DNA from 3 places in the Photorhabdus laumondii genome. Region 1 is predicted to be linked to each of the others. Evidence: predicted binding sites of a transcription regulator. Region 1 holds the regulator's gene; each other region holds the start of a gene.
The links. Region 1 encodes PurR, which represses purine synthesis genes. Its sites were predicted from a motif close to CANGCAAACGTTTGCNTG; they were not measured.
Positions count from the first base shown of each region.

Region 2: gltS (sodium/glutamate symporter) is a predicted target of PurR. The motif match lies at 2,044-2,061, and genes of this name have one in related genera.
Region 3: purL (phosphoribosylformylglycinamidine synthase) is a predicted target of PurR. The motif match lies at 2,296-2,313, and genes of this name have one in related genera.

Region 1 is NZ_CP024901.1:3,045,591-3,050,952, forward strand. Features, by position in the region: gene PluTT01m_RS13385 (Grx4 family monothiol glutaredoxin) at 143-493, opposite strand; gene purR (HTH-type transcriptional repressor PurR) at 1,076-2,101, shown strand; gene punR (DNA-binding transcriptional activator PunR) at 2,108-3,016, opposite strand; gene punC (purine nucleoside transporter PunC) at 3,288-4,484, shown strand; gene cfa (cyclopropane fatty acyl phospholipid synthase) at 4,905-5,362, shown strand, end outside.
Region 2 is NZ_CP024901.1:261,939-267,300, reverse strand. Features, by position in the region: gene PluTT01m_RS01280 (hypothetical protein) at 194-418, opposite strand; gene gltS (sodium/glutamate symporter) at 662-1,870, opposite strand; gene PluTT01m_RS01270 (uracil-xanthine permease family protein) at 2,113-3,498, shown strand; gene PluTT01m_RS01265 (4-hydroxyphenylacetate 3-hydroxylase family protein) at 3,707-5,260, opposite strand.
Region 3 is NZ_CP024901.1:3,932,896-3,938,257, reverse strand. Features, by position in the region: gene PluTT01m_RS17120 (Orn/Lys/Arg family decarboxylase) at 1-584, opposite strand, end outside; gene mltF (membrane-bound lytic murein transglycosylase MltF) at 715-2,130, opposite strand; gene purL (phosphoribosylformylglycinamidine synthase) at 2,397-5,362, shown strand, end outside.

The DNA.
Region 1 (5,362 bases):
CCGTTATCCTTCAAGTTGCCTCTTTGTTGGCTGCGCTCGCTCACCCCGGTCACATAGTTTGCTATGCTCCCGGGGATTCACTCTCTTGCCGTCGCGATGCATCTTGAAATCCATTGGGTATAATCTGTAAGTAATTAAAAAATTACTCTGTCGCGTTTTCGCCCTGAGAACGACATTTATCAGCAGTTTCTTTGATTAATGTTTGTAGCTCACCACGCTGATACATTTCAATGATAATATCGCATCCACCTATCAACTCACCTTCCACCCAAAGCTGAGGAAAAGTTGGCCAATTAGCATATTTTGGCAACTCTGCACGAATATCTGGATTTTGCAAAATATCTACGTAAGCAAAACGTTCACCACACGCAGATAAAGCCTGAACCGCCTGCGCAGAAAAGCCACAATTTGGCAATTTAGGAGAACCTTTCATATACAATAAAATCGGGTTTTCTTTAATTTGGCGCTCAATCTTCTCAATAGTAGTCGTCATTTTTATTTCCTTTAAACCAACAGCCCGTTGATAACCAACATCGTCACGATATTGCGGAGAATACCATTTTCTCTCACTAATATGTATCCTGATCTCTTCGTATCCTGACACAGATGACATCATTTTCACGGTTATTTATCGTAGAGGTTGTTAAAAGCGGTGGCAGAAAGACAAAGAGCAGATAAAGAAACTATCTGCCCAATTTTTAAATCATCTAGCCCGTTCAAAACATCAGGCAAAGATCAAGCAAAGAGCGGCAAAAATGGCAATCATCACCAACGTGCTGACAGCAGTAAATAAACCAAGCTTCAAATCGGTATTCATAGAGCCTCCTCAGAATAAAAAGTTTATAGTGACAAAAACCAATCTATTGAGATGGTTAATTGCCCTTACATAAGGAAAAGCATAAATAGCGATTACCACCCATTTTATAACACTGATTATTGCTTTCACTTTTGAGCCAGATCAGACAAAATCCAGAATTTATCGCTAACTTATTGCTAGCCCCTTGATGTAAAGGGTTAGCAAGCGATTAACAAAGCGTTTTAAATTTAGACCAAAAGGTCAGGAGTCTTTCACCTCATGGCAACGATCAAAGATGTGGCTAAGCACGCTGGCGTCTCAACCACTACTGTATCCCATGTTATTAATAAAACCCGCTTCGTCGCTGAAGATACTAAAGCTGCTGTTTGGGCTGCTATTAAGGCACTGAATTATTCACCCAGTGCCGTTGCTCGCAGTCTGAAAGTTAACCACACAAAATCGATCGGATTACTGGCAACGTCCAGTGAAGCCCCCTATTTTGCTGAAATCATTGAGTCTGTTGAAAACAGTTGTTATAGCAAAGGCTATACGCTGATTTTATGTAACTCACACAATAACATTGATAAACAGAAAGCCTATCTCGCCATGCTGGCCCAAAAACGTGTGGATGGACTGCTAATTATGTGTTCAGAATACCCGGAACAGCTATTGGGAATGTTGGAAGATTATCGCAATATTCCAATGGTCGTCATGGATTGGGGACAGGCCAGAAGTGATTTCACCGATACGATTATTGATAATGCATTCCACGGCGGTTATCTGGCTGGTCGTTATCTTATCGAACGTGGTCATCGTGATATTGGTGCGATCCCCGGCCCTCTGGCACGAAATACCGGCGGTGGCCGTCATCAAGGATTCTTAAAGGCGTTAAAAGAAGCCAACATTCCGATCAAAGAAGAGTGGGTTATTCAGGGGGATTTTGAACCAGAATCGGGCTATAAAGCCATGCATCAAATCTTGAATCAAAAACAGCGCCCGACTGCGGTTTTCTGCGGCGGAGATGTTATGGCTATGGGGGCGATTTGTGCTGCTGATGAATTAGGACTGCGCGTCCCACAGGATATTTCTGTCATCGGTTATGACAATATACGCAACGCTCGTTATTTCTCTCCGGCATTGACCACCATTCATCAGCCAAAAGAACGACTGGGGCAGATGGCGTTTTCCATGTTACTGGACAGAATAATCAATAAACGTGAAGATGCACAAACTATTGAAGTACATCCACGCTTGGTTGAGCGACGTTCTGTCGTGGATGGTCCATTTGTCGACTATCGTCGTTAATCCGTTTTATTCATCTTGAAGCCATTCAGCATTAAGAGTTTCACTATCGCCAAGATAGTCAAGCAGCCAACTTAATGCTGGAGAATGGCTGTTTTGAACCCATGCCAAACAACATGGACTGTCTGGTAAAGGCTGTTCCAATTCCAGCACGGCGAGTTTATTCTGCCGAATAAGCGGCATTGCCCTATGTTTAGGCACCATTCCCACACATAATCCCTCGTTTAGACAAGACAAACCGGATTCCCAATCAGGAACCACCAACCGGCGCTGATTATCCAGATTCCAGGTGTCACGCTTCGGTAAATTACGGGATGTATCTTCAAGGCACAAACTGGGATAAGGCCGCATTTGGTCATCAGATAACAGACCCGGCAACTGAGTCAGCGCATGGTCAGCGCTAACCACACATAGCCAAGGCATAAACCCCATATCTCGGAAACTATACCTTTCCCCGACTGGAGCTACCCGGGTTGCACCAATTGCAACATCAACTCGACTATTCACCAGCGCGTCCCACACACCATTAAACACTTCCTGATGAATAAAAAGTTCTATATCAGGAAAATGGTGGTAGAAATCAAGAATAAGCTGGCGACTACGCTCTGGTTTGACAACGAGATCAATAGCAATACTAAATTGCCCTCTCCAGCCGTTTGCAATTTGTTGACACTGATGACGAGTATCAATCATTTTTTTGATAACAGAGCGAGCCTCCTTGATAAACATAGCGCCTGCCTCAGTTAATTCTACATCCCGATGACGACGCTCAAACAACGAAACAGCAAGCCACTCTTCCAGTTGTCTTACGGTATAACTGATCGCAGAAGGGACACGATGAAGCTCCAATGCAGCCGCACTAAAACTGCCTGTTCTGGCAACCGCATCCACAACTTCAAGTGAATATTCTGACCACATAATTTTACCTTTCAATTTTTTTCACAGCACTATGCAAATATTACCATTTCACAAGTAAAAATCACGACATATAGAATATGTGTCAATATTGTTATCTACCTATACCCTATGGATTTCAAGGTGCATCGCGACGGCAAGGGAGCAAATCCCCGGGAGCATAGCAAACTATGTGACCGGGGTGAGCGAGTGCAGCCAACAAAGAGACAACTTGAAAGAAACGGGTATATCACTGCAAATTATTTCAATCATGATATTCAAAGAGAGTAATCAAATGAAAAACTCAAGTCAGTTCATGTTCTACCTTGCAGGCTTGAGTATGCTAGGTTATCTGGCCATTGATATGTATCTGCCAGCATTCGGCACTATGCAACAAGAATTAGCGACATCGGCAGAAGCAATCAGTGCCAGCCTAAGCATCTTTCTTGCAGGTTTCGCCTTCGCTCAACTTTTGTGGGGACCTCTTTCAGATCGCTTTGGCCGAAAGCCGATTATCATCACCGGGCTATCCCTGTTTTCTATTGGCTGTCTGGGTATGATGTGGGTAACAGACGCCACCCAACTTTTAGTTTTGCGTTTTATCCAAGCCGTAGGTGTTTGTTCAGCCGCCGTCTCATGGCAAGCATTAGTTATTGATCGTTATGAAGCCAATCGTACCAAACGTGTTTTTGCAACGATTATGCCTCTGGTTGCGCTCTCCCCTGCCTTGGCACCTTTGATGGGAGCCTGGCTGTTACAACATGGCGGCTGGCGCATAATTTTCCTAGTCTTACTGGCAATTACATTATTACTGTTGTTTTTTACTCTGTTCTTGCAAGAAAATCGCAACAACCGTGAAACTCAAGTGCAAACAAATAATGTCTCTTTCCTTACGCTATTAAAATCACCGCTATTTAGTGGCAATGTTCTGATATTTGCATCATGCAGCGCCGGCTTTTTTGCCTGGTTAACAGGCTCACCTTCAATTCTCGGTGAGATGGGATATACCCCGGACGACATTGGTCTGAGTTATATTCCTCAAACGCTAGCCTTTATCGTTGGAGGTTATGGATGCCGCAGTATTTTAGCCAAAATAAAAAGTGATATTATTTTCCCTTATCTGTTAATTGGCTATGCTATCAGTATGATTGTGCTCTATTTAATTGCAAAATTTGACGAGCCAACGCTATTCACTATTCTGGTACCTTTTTGCTTTATGGCTGCAATGAATGGCGCGTTATACCCAATTGCAGTAGCAAACGCTTTATCCGCTTATCCACAAGACAGTGGAAAAGCCACTGCATTACAAAACACGCTTCAATTAGGACTCTGTTTTATTGCCAGTCTGATTGTATCAGCATTTATCAACAATCCACTTATATCCACAACCACTGTTATGGTTTCTACCGTTGTTCCAATGGCATTAGGATATTTTATACAGTGGAAAAAAAACGCTGATCGCTGCATTCAAACAGTTGAACAAAATTCCTGATATTAATCAGATTATTATCTCAATAAAGGCTGCTAATTATCAATTAATCGCAGCCTTTATTTATTAATTGATAAAACAATTTTACGCTTTTATACTCAATACATTCCCTATTATAAATATACCCGTCATCTTTCAAGTTGCCTCTTTGTTGGCTGCACTCACTCACCCCGGTCACATAGTTACCTATGCTCCCGGGGATTCGCTCCCTTGCCGTCGCGATGCATCTTGAAATCTATAAGGTATAACCTGGAATTTGAGGTTTTCAGGAGCAATGACTGCCCCATTAAACTCATGGATTAGTCATCTTTAAGGTTTTTTACTTTGATTCTTTGTTATTTTTTGCATTTTGCGTCTTAGCATCCTGCTTTGCTAGCTAAAACGAGCTCCTCAGTATTCCATCACCCTAACGTTGGAGAGTATATGAGTTCATCTTGTATTAAAAACCCGAAAACAGCCATTAACTCCTGGCAGAGAATGACCAATGAGATGCTAGAAGAAGCAGGTGTTCAAATTAATGGTCACAACCCTTATGATATCCAGATAAAAAACGCTAATTTCTATAAAAGAGTTTTACAACAAGGTTCGATGGGATTAGGTGAAAGTTATATGGATGGCTGGTGGGATTGTGAACGGTTGGATATTTTCTTTTATCGCGTTTTACGCGCCGGATTAGAAAATAAAATGCCCAATAATCTCAAAGATATAGTGAGAATCGCAATAACCCGCTTACGTAATCTGCAAACGCCAAAACGATCATGGATTGTCGGTCATCAACATTATGATTTAGGCAATGATCTTTTTACCCATATGCTTGACCCTTATATGCAATATTCCTGCGGATACTGGAAACAAGCTAAAACACTGGAACAGGCTCAGCT
Region 2 (5,362 bases), 2.8 Mb from region 1:
TAAACAATAGAGAGATGCCAATGAGCCGTCGTTATTTGAGGAACTATTTCCATCCTTTAATGTTTAACGGTATACCCGCTATCTTTCAAGTTGCCTCTTTGTTGGCTGCGCTCACCCCGGTCACATAGATAGAGGCGATAGAAGTATTATTATCAGAATGACTACTCCTGTCCGGTTGTCAATATTATTTCATCTATTCGCCGTTCGAATTTGCTCTGCATCCGGGTGACAATCCACCTAACAATGTTTTCACTTCGGGGAAAGTAAAAGGATTGCCTTCAAGAACGCTAGCATCCCAAACAAACTCCGGTAGCATCCGGTGAAAACGGAAGCATACCCGCTCAATAGAATGAATCGGAACAATAAGAGGAACCGAAGATCGGTCCCAACGAAACCCCAGAGCGTTAAAAAGCTTCATCGTTGTTCATCCTTCTTACTATATTTGAATGCGTTAAATTATAAGTAAAACACAGTAAAAGACCATCTCGCCTGATATTCCAATGGAATACAGGCGAGGCTAACGGGATCTATCTGGACCCCCATACATACAGGTAAGAGGTGAAACTATGACGGTGCTTGCTTAAAATAAATAATGATTAAAGAATACAAAGACAATACTGCACCAACTGCATAGCAGGTGCAGTATCTCTCTAATTTATCCCTACACCGCCGGGAAAACGGGTAACAGCAAATAGAGTTTAATCACAATCGCGTTAACGATATCGATAAAGAATGCCCCAACCATCGGCACCACCAGAAACGCCACATGGGATGGCCCGAAGCGATCAGTAATCGCCTGCATGTTCGCAATGGCGGTAGGTGTCGCCCCTAAACCAAAACCACAGTGACCTGCCGCCAAAACCGCAGCATCATAGTTTTTACCCATCACTCGATAGGTGACAAAAATTGCATACAGCGCCATCACGATGGCCTGGATGGTGAGAATAACCAGCATGGGTAATGCCAGCGATGCCATCTGCCACAATTTCAGGCTCATTAACGCCATTGCCAGGAACAGGGAAAGACTTACGTTGCCCAGTACAGAAACTGCTCGGTCAAAGACTCGGTAAAAACCTAACACCGATAGACTGTTACTGAGAATAACCCCGATAAATAACACACAGACGAACGTCGGTAATTCAAACCATGTACCTTGCAGAAGTTCAGATACAAAATTACCTGCCATCAGACAGATAGCGATCAAGGCGATCGTTTCCAGCATCACCAGTGCTGTGATCATCCGCCCGGTATACGGTTTTTCAAATGCTGTCGGCACTTCGGTATCATCGCCCCTCAAGCCCGGAGTTTTTGTATTTCTCACCAGGAAACGAGCGACCGGACCACCAATCAAACCACCCAGTACTAAACCGAAAGTCGCACAAGCCATTGCCACTTCGGTTGCATTTTCAAAACCATAACGCTCACTAAACAGTTTACCCCAAGCGGCACCGGTACCATGACCGCCAGATAGCGTAACAGAACCCGCCAGTAAGCCCATTAATGGATCCAGCCCCAACAGTTCAGCCAAAGCGATACCCACCGTGTTCTGAACCAGTAGCAAACCCACAACGACGAAGACAAACGTGAACAGGACCTTACCACCCGCTTTCAGGCTGGAAAGATTGGCATTCAAGCCGATAGTGGCGAAGAAAGTTAACATCAAAGGGTCTTTAAGAGATAAATCAAAGTTGATTTCCCAGCCTGTTGTTTGTTTAACCGCTAAAAGAATTAGAGCAACTAACAGGCCACCCGCGACAGGTTCAGGAATGGTGTATTTTTCAAGAAATGGGACGGATTGTACAAGTTTACGCCCAAGTAATAGTACTAATGCAGACGCAACGAGCGTGCCATAAACATCAAGATGATACATCTATGTACCCCAGCTATATTGTTAAAATTATGTAAGTTATTACGACGTTATACTCATCCTTTAGAGAACGCCAAAAGCAGGCAACGCTGGATTAGAAAAAAAATCTGCAACAAACACAAGTTAAAACATATAAAAATGTGACCAGAGCGAATCATGGCAACAAACAGAATTTTTACGCAAACGATTGCTTTTACGCAGTTGATCATTAAAATGCGTTCTTTGTCAGTCCGGAATTTCACACCATGCTCACCTCATCCCCTAAACAAGCTGAAACAATACCCCCGAAAAAATCAGCTAGTGAATTGATTTATCGCTTAGAAGATCGACCACCATTGCCACAAACATTGTTTGCTGCCTGTCAGCATTTACTGGCAATGTTTGTCGCGGTCATCACGCCAGCAATCTTGATCTGCCAAGCGCTAGGGCTGCCCACTCACGATACACAGCGGATTATCAGTATGTCTCTGTTTGCTTCAGGGCTAGCATCATTGATTCAGATCCGCACTTGGGGGCCAATCGGTTCTGGTTTGCTTTCTATCCAAGGGACCAGTTTTAACTTTGTTTCCCCCTTGATTATGGGCGGGCTGGCATTAAAAAACGGCGGTGCCGACATTTCTACTATGATGGCCGCATTATTCGGTACTTTGATGGTGGCATCCGTTACAGAAATTCTGTTATCCCGCGTATTGCATCTGGCCCGAAGAATTATCACCCCATTAGTTTCCGGTGTTGTGGTGATGATTATCGGTTTGTCTCTGATTCAGGTTGGATTGACCTCTATCGGTGGTGGATTCTCTGCTATCGAAAATCACACTTTTGGTTCTCCAGAGCATCTGTTTCTGGCCGGTGTTGTATTGGTGGTGATTGTTTTGCTGAACCGCCAGCGTAATCCTTATCTGCGTGTGGCTTCTCTGGTGATTGCAATGACGGTAGGTTATGTTGCCGCCTGGCTAATGGGTATGCTGCCACCAGCAACGGTACAGGAAAATGGTTCACTCATGACAATTCCCGCTCCACTCTATTATGGTCTTTCCTTTGACTGGAATCTGCTTATCCCGTTGATGCTGATTTTCATGGTAACTTCGCTGGAAACCATCGGCGATATTACTGCAACATCTGATGTTTCCGAGCAACCGGTCAGCGGTCCTCTATATATGAAGCGTATTAAAGGCGGTGTTTTAGCTAACGGCCTAAATTCTATGCTTTCTGCCGTATTTAATACTTTTCCAAATTCTTGTTTTGGGCAGAATAACGGGGTTATCCAATTAACCGGCGTTGCCAGCCGTCATGTAGGTTACGCCGTGGCGCTGATGTTGATGCTATTAGGACTATTTCCTGCGGTCGCAGGATTTGTACAACAGATCCCTGAACCGGTATTGGGAGGTGCCACTATCGTGATGTTCGGTACGATTGCCGCATCAGGTATCCGTATCGTTTCCAGAGAGGCACTTAACCGCCGGGCAATTATGATTATCGCGCTCTCTTTAGCGGTTGGTATGGGTGTTGCGCAACAACCACTAATTTTACAGTTCGCTCCTGACTGGCTGAAAACGTTACTCTCTTCCGGTATTGCTGCTGGCGGTCTGACAGCCATCACTCTTAATTTGGTATTTCCTCAGGAGAAGTAGTTTTTCTACAAATTTGATCTCGGGTTACCCATAATCGACTCATCACGCACGTATACCCGTTATCTTTCAAGTTGCCTCTTTGTTGGCTGCACTCACCCCGGTCACATCGTTACCTATGCTCCCGGGGATTCGCTCCTTTGCCGTCGCGATGCATCTTGAAATCCATTGGGTATATATTTCATCATCGTGCGTGATGATGATTTATCTCCTAGCGGTTGGAAGGCCAAATAAAATCGTTACCAACCCAACCATCAAGATCGTATTCACTCATACACTGCTCAGCAAACCCTTTCAATTGATCCACTAAGCCCGTGGCTTGGGAAGCCAATAACACATCGACTCTGATAGCTTCGTGGTTGCCGGAATAATTGCGCTCGTATAATTCATGCCTGCCAGCGAATTCCGTACCGATCGAGTCCCAAATCAGTTTCATGAGCTTGACTCGCTCAACTGCACTGTAACCATTGGAGCCACGCATGTATTTATCAAGATAAGGAGACAGTTCCGGGTTGGAAAAATCGCGGGCATGAGAGTTAATATAAATCAAGGCACTGCCCAAATCCTGTTCAATAATCTCTTTTACCCGCGGGTAACCCAGCGTCATAAACCAACGATAAGCTATCCCATACTCGTACCGAGGCAATAGGGCATCTCCACTCCAAGGCTCCGGGGATTTAATCATCGCATCACTGAGTGCCCAAAACATATTACGCCATGACAATACTTCACCAACCCGTGCTTGTACGCCACGAAAATCCTTCGTACCCGTAGCTTCAACCCCCTTAATAAGCAACCCAGAAAGAAAATCAAGTTTAACCGCCAATCGAGTCACACCATGCAACATAGCCCGATGAAAATAACCCGATTCAGCAAAAAATAACGAAACTTTATCTACATCTCCATAGATAAATATGTTTTCCCAAGGAACCTTCACTTTATCCAGAATCATTATCGTATCGTTCTCATCAAATCGGGACGAGAGCGGATAATCAAAAGGACTGCCCATTTTATCAGCCGCCATTGCGTAAGAGGGACGACAAATTAATTTCACTCCCGGGGTATTCATCGGCAAGGTAAAGACCAACGCAAATTCCCGTTTCTTTATTGGTAAACCGTAATGACCAATAAAGTTGTAGTGACTAATCGCCGATCCTGTGGCAACAACTTTAGCGCCGCTGACAATTAATCCATCATCACATTCTTTTTCAACATGAATACAAATATCCCCAATTTCATCAGGTGATAAATGACGATCTATTGGCGGATTAATAATCGAGTGATTCCAGTAAAACACGCTTTCCTGCGAACGGATATACCAGCTTTTTGCATTATCAGCAAAATCACCATAAATTTCCGGTTTTACGCCGAGCGAGGTAAGAAACGAAGCCTTATAATCAGGGCTTCTCCCCAACCAGCCATAACTCATGCGAGCCCACGCGGCAATAGCATCACGATCAGCAATTAAATCCTGCTGTGAGCGCGGTATACGGAAAAAAGGGTGTGTTACACCACAACTCCCCGTATCTGTCGCCGTGGTCAGTACGTCACGATAAGCAGGATCGTGCAAAGCGTCGTAAAGTTTCGCAATAGCTCGGGCCGGATTTTGAAAAGCAGGATGGTTGACAACATCGTGAATGCGTTCACCATAAGCCCAGACTTCCCGACCATCGTTTAGCCCATCCAGAAATTCCGTTCCTGTAAGTGGGCGGGTTGTGCGGATATTACCTTCATTCGACGATTTTTGTTTCATGTTTTCTGACATAGAAGATTCCTTACATTTTTTATTTACCGGAAGATGGGTGAAAATAAACTATGCAGTGTTATTTCAAGCATCAATCAAACTGAGAAAGGAATAGAAAGGAAT
Region 3 (5,362 bases), 890 kb from region 1:
TTTTCCCCAAAGAAATTAATTAATTCTCTTCCTGCCGCTGTCTTAGTCAGTGCAACACCGCCTTGATGTCCAGGAGCAGTCCAGGAATATTCTGGTGATTCTTGAGTGTATTGCAGTAATGCACGAGTGAAAGGCGGTAATAATTGCGCATAATATTTCTTAATTAGCGAACTGGCGCGAGAGGCGATAAATCCAGCCGTGTCTTCAAGCATCCAGACAAATTCATCTGCCAATCCCATGACTTCAAGTGTCAGTGTGTCGATGCTGGAATATTCCGCGGTCAACAATACCGGAATGGTTGTATTGTGTTTGCGTATCTCTTTCAGTAATTCTAACACTTGTTTATGAGATTCATAGTTATTATCTCCTGAAGTCCAATCAACAAAAATACAGCATAGTGAGGAATCAGAAGAAACGGTAGCTATGCCATCTTGGAATGTAGCCGCCAGGATAACAGCGAAATTGTTCTTTTTTAATGCTTCTATTAACTCGGTAAAGGCTCGACCATTCGCCGTCGTCGGTCTAAATACATGGCTGCTGACGACCATAATTTTGTTTTGTTCGTTAATGTCTAAATTAATCATGATTTATCCTTTGAGAGAGATAGTGTCCCGATGAATTTAGTATGGTTAGCTGAATTAGTTGTCAAACATAATATAACTGAGGATATATAATGGCTGTAATTGACTCCTTAGAGCCTTATATTTGTTTACTTTATTTTGGTTGGTTTTCTTGGGGAATTAATTTTTTCCGATTTTCTTTGGCCTGTAAATATCCGACTAAACTAAGCTGATAACGGCGAATATTTTCAATATAGCGATAAGCTTCATGTCCACGGGCATAGCCATAGGTGGTATTTGTATAATATTTTTTCTGGCTTAATAGTGGAATCCGTTTTTTGACATCAAGCCAGCTATCGGGATTTCCTTTCTGTGATGCCGTCAGTTTGCGGGCATCTAACATATGTCCATAACCCATATTGTAAGCTGCCAGTGCAAACCAGATGCGCTCATCTTTAGGGATATTTTCAGGTAGTCGTTTCATTAGATTTTGCAGATAGATCGCCCCTCCTTTAATACTCTCCTCCGGATCAAGGCGATCAACGACGCCTAACCCTTTAGCCGTCTGGTTGGTTAACATCATCAGGCCACGCACACCCGTGGGTGAGATTGCCTGTGGGTCCCAATGAGATTCTTGCCAGGCAATGGCAGCGAGCAGTTTCCAACTGATATCACCGGAATATTTTTCAAATAGTGGCTGATAGGTAGGCAGAATATTATCGATGGCACTGAGAAAAGAGAGTGTATCGAAATAATCAAATGAGTGGACGTGACCAAAGTATTTCTCCTCCAACCGTGGCATGACATTTTTTTCCGTTAGCTGGCTGAAAAAATCCAGCATGGCAGCATAAAGGCTGTAGTCGTCAATGCGTTTTAAATACCATGTCAGCGGGTTATCTTCACTCACATCAAAAGCGACGGCCAGATTAGGGTGAGTACGTTGTTGCAACGCGACATTAATCGAGTCACCTAACGTATAATCCAGTTTACCTTCTGATACCTGTTCCAGTAGTTCGCGAGTGTTATATTGCGGTGTCTCCTCCCATTCGAGTTCAGGAAAATTCTCTTTTTCTATCTTTTTCAATGTGCTGGCATGAGCAGAACCAGAAGCGACCAGCAGTTTACCTTTTAAGTCTTTAAAAGAGCGAGGGCGTGGAGTCCCTTTGCGATAAATCAGTTGTTGGGATACAGAATAGTAAGCTGGACCTGTGCGGGTTTGATCCAGCCTTTCTTGATGATAAGTCAGGCCAGCGGCCAGAAAATCAGCCTCACCCTTTTCCAGATCATCAAATAACTGATTGATATTTTTTCTAAATTTGATTTCTAATTTGACGCCAAGGTAATTAGCAAAGCGTTGTACCAGCTCGTAATCAAATCCATTGGCTTCTTTCTTACCGGTAAGATGGATCAGAGGTGAGCTAATGGTGCTGATCCGTAGCTCTCCTCTGGTAATGATCCTGTTAATCTGCTCCTGCTGTTTATTCGGCCAACTGATGTTCAGACTAATGATGGCGGCAGAAAAAAGAGCGATAACAATGATAACGAAATAATTTATTTTTATATTATTCAAATGGTTATCTCTGTATAACGCAGTGTGGTGCCAGGTGGAAACGCGCTATATTGTTATGGTTAAATTTCCAGTGATTGAGCATTTTGCGGAACAAAAACGGGCTGTGCAACCTAATTGATACTATTTGCATGATTTGACGACAGGATAATTGGCGGTAATAATCGTCACGCAAACGGTTTCGTCATGGGTGACAATCCTCTATAATGGCTTCATTTCCCCTTAGGCATCTATTAAGCTTTGCTTCTAAGATGAGAGAATTGATTACTATGAAAATTCTACGTGGTTCACCTGCTTTATCTGCATTTCGTATCACTAAACTCCTTTCTGTGTGCCAAGAACAGCAACTTCCGGTCAATGATATTTATGCGGAATATGTTCATTTTGCAGAGATTAATGCATCTTTGAGTGATGTTGATTCAGCAAAGTTACAACAATTACTAAAATATGGACCTTCGCTGGCTGAACATGAACCCCAAGGTACATTGCTGTTAGTGACGCCTCGTCCGGGAACGATTTCCCCTTGGTCTTCCAAAGCAACCGATATTGCTCACAATTGTGGCCTGTCCCAGGTTGTGCGTCTGGAGCGTGGCGTGGCTTATTACATCCAAAGTGGTGAAATGAGTGATACACAGTGGCAAATATTGTCATCATTGCTGCATGATCGGATGATGGAAACGGTCTTTACTCAATTGGAACAGGCGGAAAAATTGTTTTCTCGTCAGCAACCGGTTCCGTTAAAGCGCATTGATATTCTGCAAGCAGGACGCAGTGCGTTAGAAACGGCCAATATTGAACTTGGATTGGCGTTAGCCTCAGATGAAATTGATTATCTGATGGATGCTTTCCAGAAATTAGGGCGCAATCCAACAGATGTTGAACTTTATATGTTTGCTCAGGCTAACTCAGAACATTGTCGTCATAAAATCTTTAATGCTGATTGGATTATTGATAGTCAGGCGCAGCCAAAATCGCTGTTCAAAATGATTAAAAACACCTATGAGCAGACACCTGATTATGTCCTGTCAGCCTATAAAGATAATGCCGCTGTGATGGAGGGATCTGCTGTTGGTCGTTTCTTTGCTAGCGCGGAAAACGGTTCATATGATTACCATCAGGAGCAGGCTCATATTCTGATGAAAGTGGAAACGCATAATCACCCGACGGCGATTTCTCCTTGGCCGGGCGCATCGACAGGTTCGGGGGGGGAAATTCGCGATGAAGGGGCGACCGGTCGTGGTGCTAAGCCAAAAGCGGGTCTGGTGGGATTTTCGGTATCCAATTTGCGGATACCGGGTTTTGAACAGCCGTGGGAAGAGGATTTTGGTAAACCAGAGCGTATCGTTAGTGCTCTGGATATCATGATGGAAGGCCCTTTAGGGGGCGCGGCATTTAATAATGAATTTGGTCGTCCGGCGTTGTTGGGCTATTTCCGTACCTATGAAGAAAAAGTAAACAGTCATAACGGTAGCGAATTACGTGGTTATCACAAGCCGATCATGCTGGCTGGTGGGATCGGTAATATCCGTGATGAACATGTCAAAAAGGGTGAAATTTCTGTTGGCGCAAAATTGATTGTGCTTGGTGGTCCGTCCATGAACATTGGATTGGGCGGAGGGGCCGCATCTTCTATGGCATCGGGGCAATCCGATGCTGATCTGGATTTTGCTTCGGTTCAACGCGATAACCCGGAAATGGAGCGCCGTTGTCAGGAGGTGATCGATCGCTGTTGGCAGTTAGGCGAAAACAATCCGATTCTGTTTATTCATGATGTGGGTGCTGGTGGGCTTTCCAATGCGATGCCTGAGCTGGTCAGTGATGGTGGTCGCGGTGGACGATTTGAGTTACGTAAAATTCTTAACGATGAGCCGGGAATGAGCCCGCTGGAAGTCTGGTGTAACGAATCACAAGAGCGTTATGTACTGGCGGTTGCGCCGGAACAACTCCCGCTATTTGAAGAGATTTGTCGGCGTGAGCGTGCGCCTTATGCCATTATCGGCGAGGCAACGGAAGAACGTCATTTGCTGCTTAATGATGAACACTTTGATAACCAGCCAATCGATATGCCTTTGGATGTACTGTTAGGTAAAACGCCAAAAATGTTGCGTGATGTCACTACATTAAAAGCGAGCGGTGAGAGCCTTGAACGCCGGGATATCGATCTGGCGGAAGCTGTTAAGCGCATCATGCATTTGCCGGCGGTGGCGGAAAAAACCTTCCTGATCACGATAGGCGATCGCTCTGTCACTGGCATGGTTTCTCGTGATCAAATGGTGGGTCCGTGGCAGATCCCAGTTGCGGACTGCGCTGTTACCACCGCCAGCCTTGATAGCTACTATGGCGAAGCGATGTCTATGGGGGAACGTGCGCCGGTTGCTTTGCTGGATTTTGCGGCTTCCGCCCGAATGGCGGTCGGTGAAGCGCTGACCAATATCGCTTCTGCTTATATTCAGGATTTAAAACGCATTAAACTTTCAGCAAACTGGATGTCTGCTGCGGGTCACCCAGGTGAGGATGCCGGTTTGTATGCGGCGGTTAAAGCGGTGGGTGAGGAGCTGTGTCCTGCGCTAGGGCTGACAATTCCGGTGGGTAAAGACTCCATGTCGATGAAAACCCGTTGGCATGACCAAGGTGAGGAGCGTGAAATGACGGCTCCTTTGTCACTGGTGATTACTGCTTTTGCCAGAGTGGAAGATGTCCGCCGTACAGTCACGCCGGAGCTTTCTACCGATGAAGATAATGCGTTGTTATTAATCGATCTGGGGCAAGGAAAAAATACGCTGGGCGGTACCGCATTGGCACAAGTTTACCGTCTACTGGGTAATAAAACCGCGGATGTACGTAGTGCTGAACAATTAGCGGGTTTCTTCAATGCAATTCAGCAACTGATTGCGGAACAAAAATTGCTGGCTTATCACGACCGCTCTGATGGTGGTTTACTGGTAACCTTGGCTGAAATGGCTTTTGCCGGCCATTGTGGCATTGAAGCTGATATCAGTGTATTTGATGAAGATATTCTGGCTGGGCTCTTTACAGAAGAGTTGGGTGCTGTAGTTCAGATTCGAGCATCGGATAGAGGATTTGTTGAAAGCATTTTGGCAGAACATGGTCTGGCCGATTGCGTACATTATTTGGGTAAAGCCCAAGCAGGTGATGATTTTGTTATCTTTAGTGGTAATACTGAAGTCTATCGCCAGAATCGCAGTACCTTGCGCTTATGGTGGGCAGAAACCAC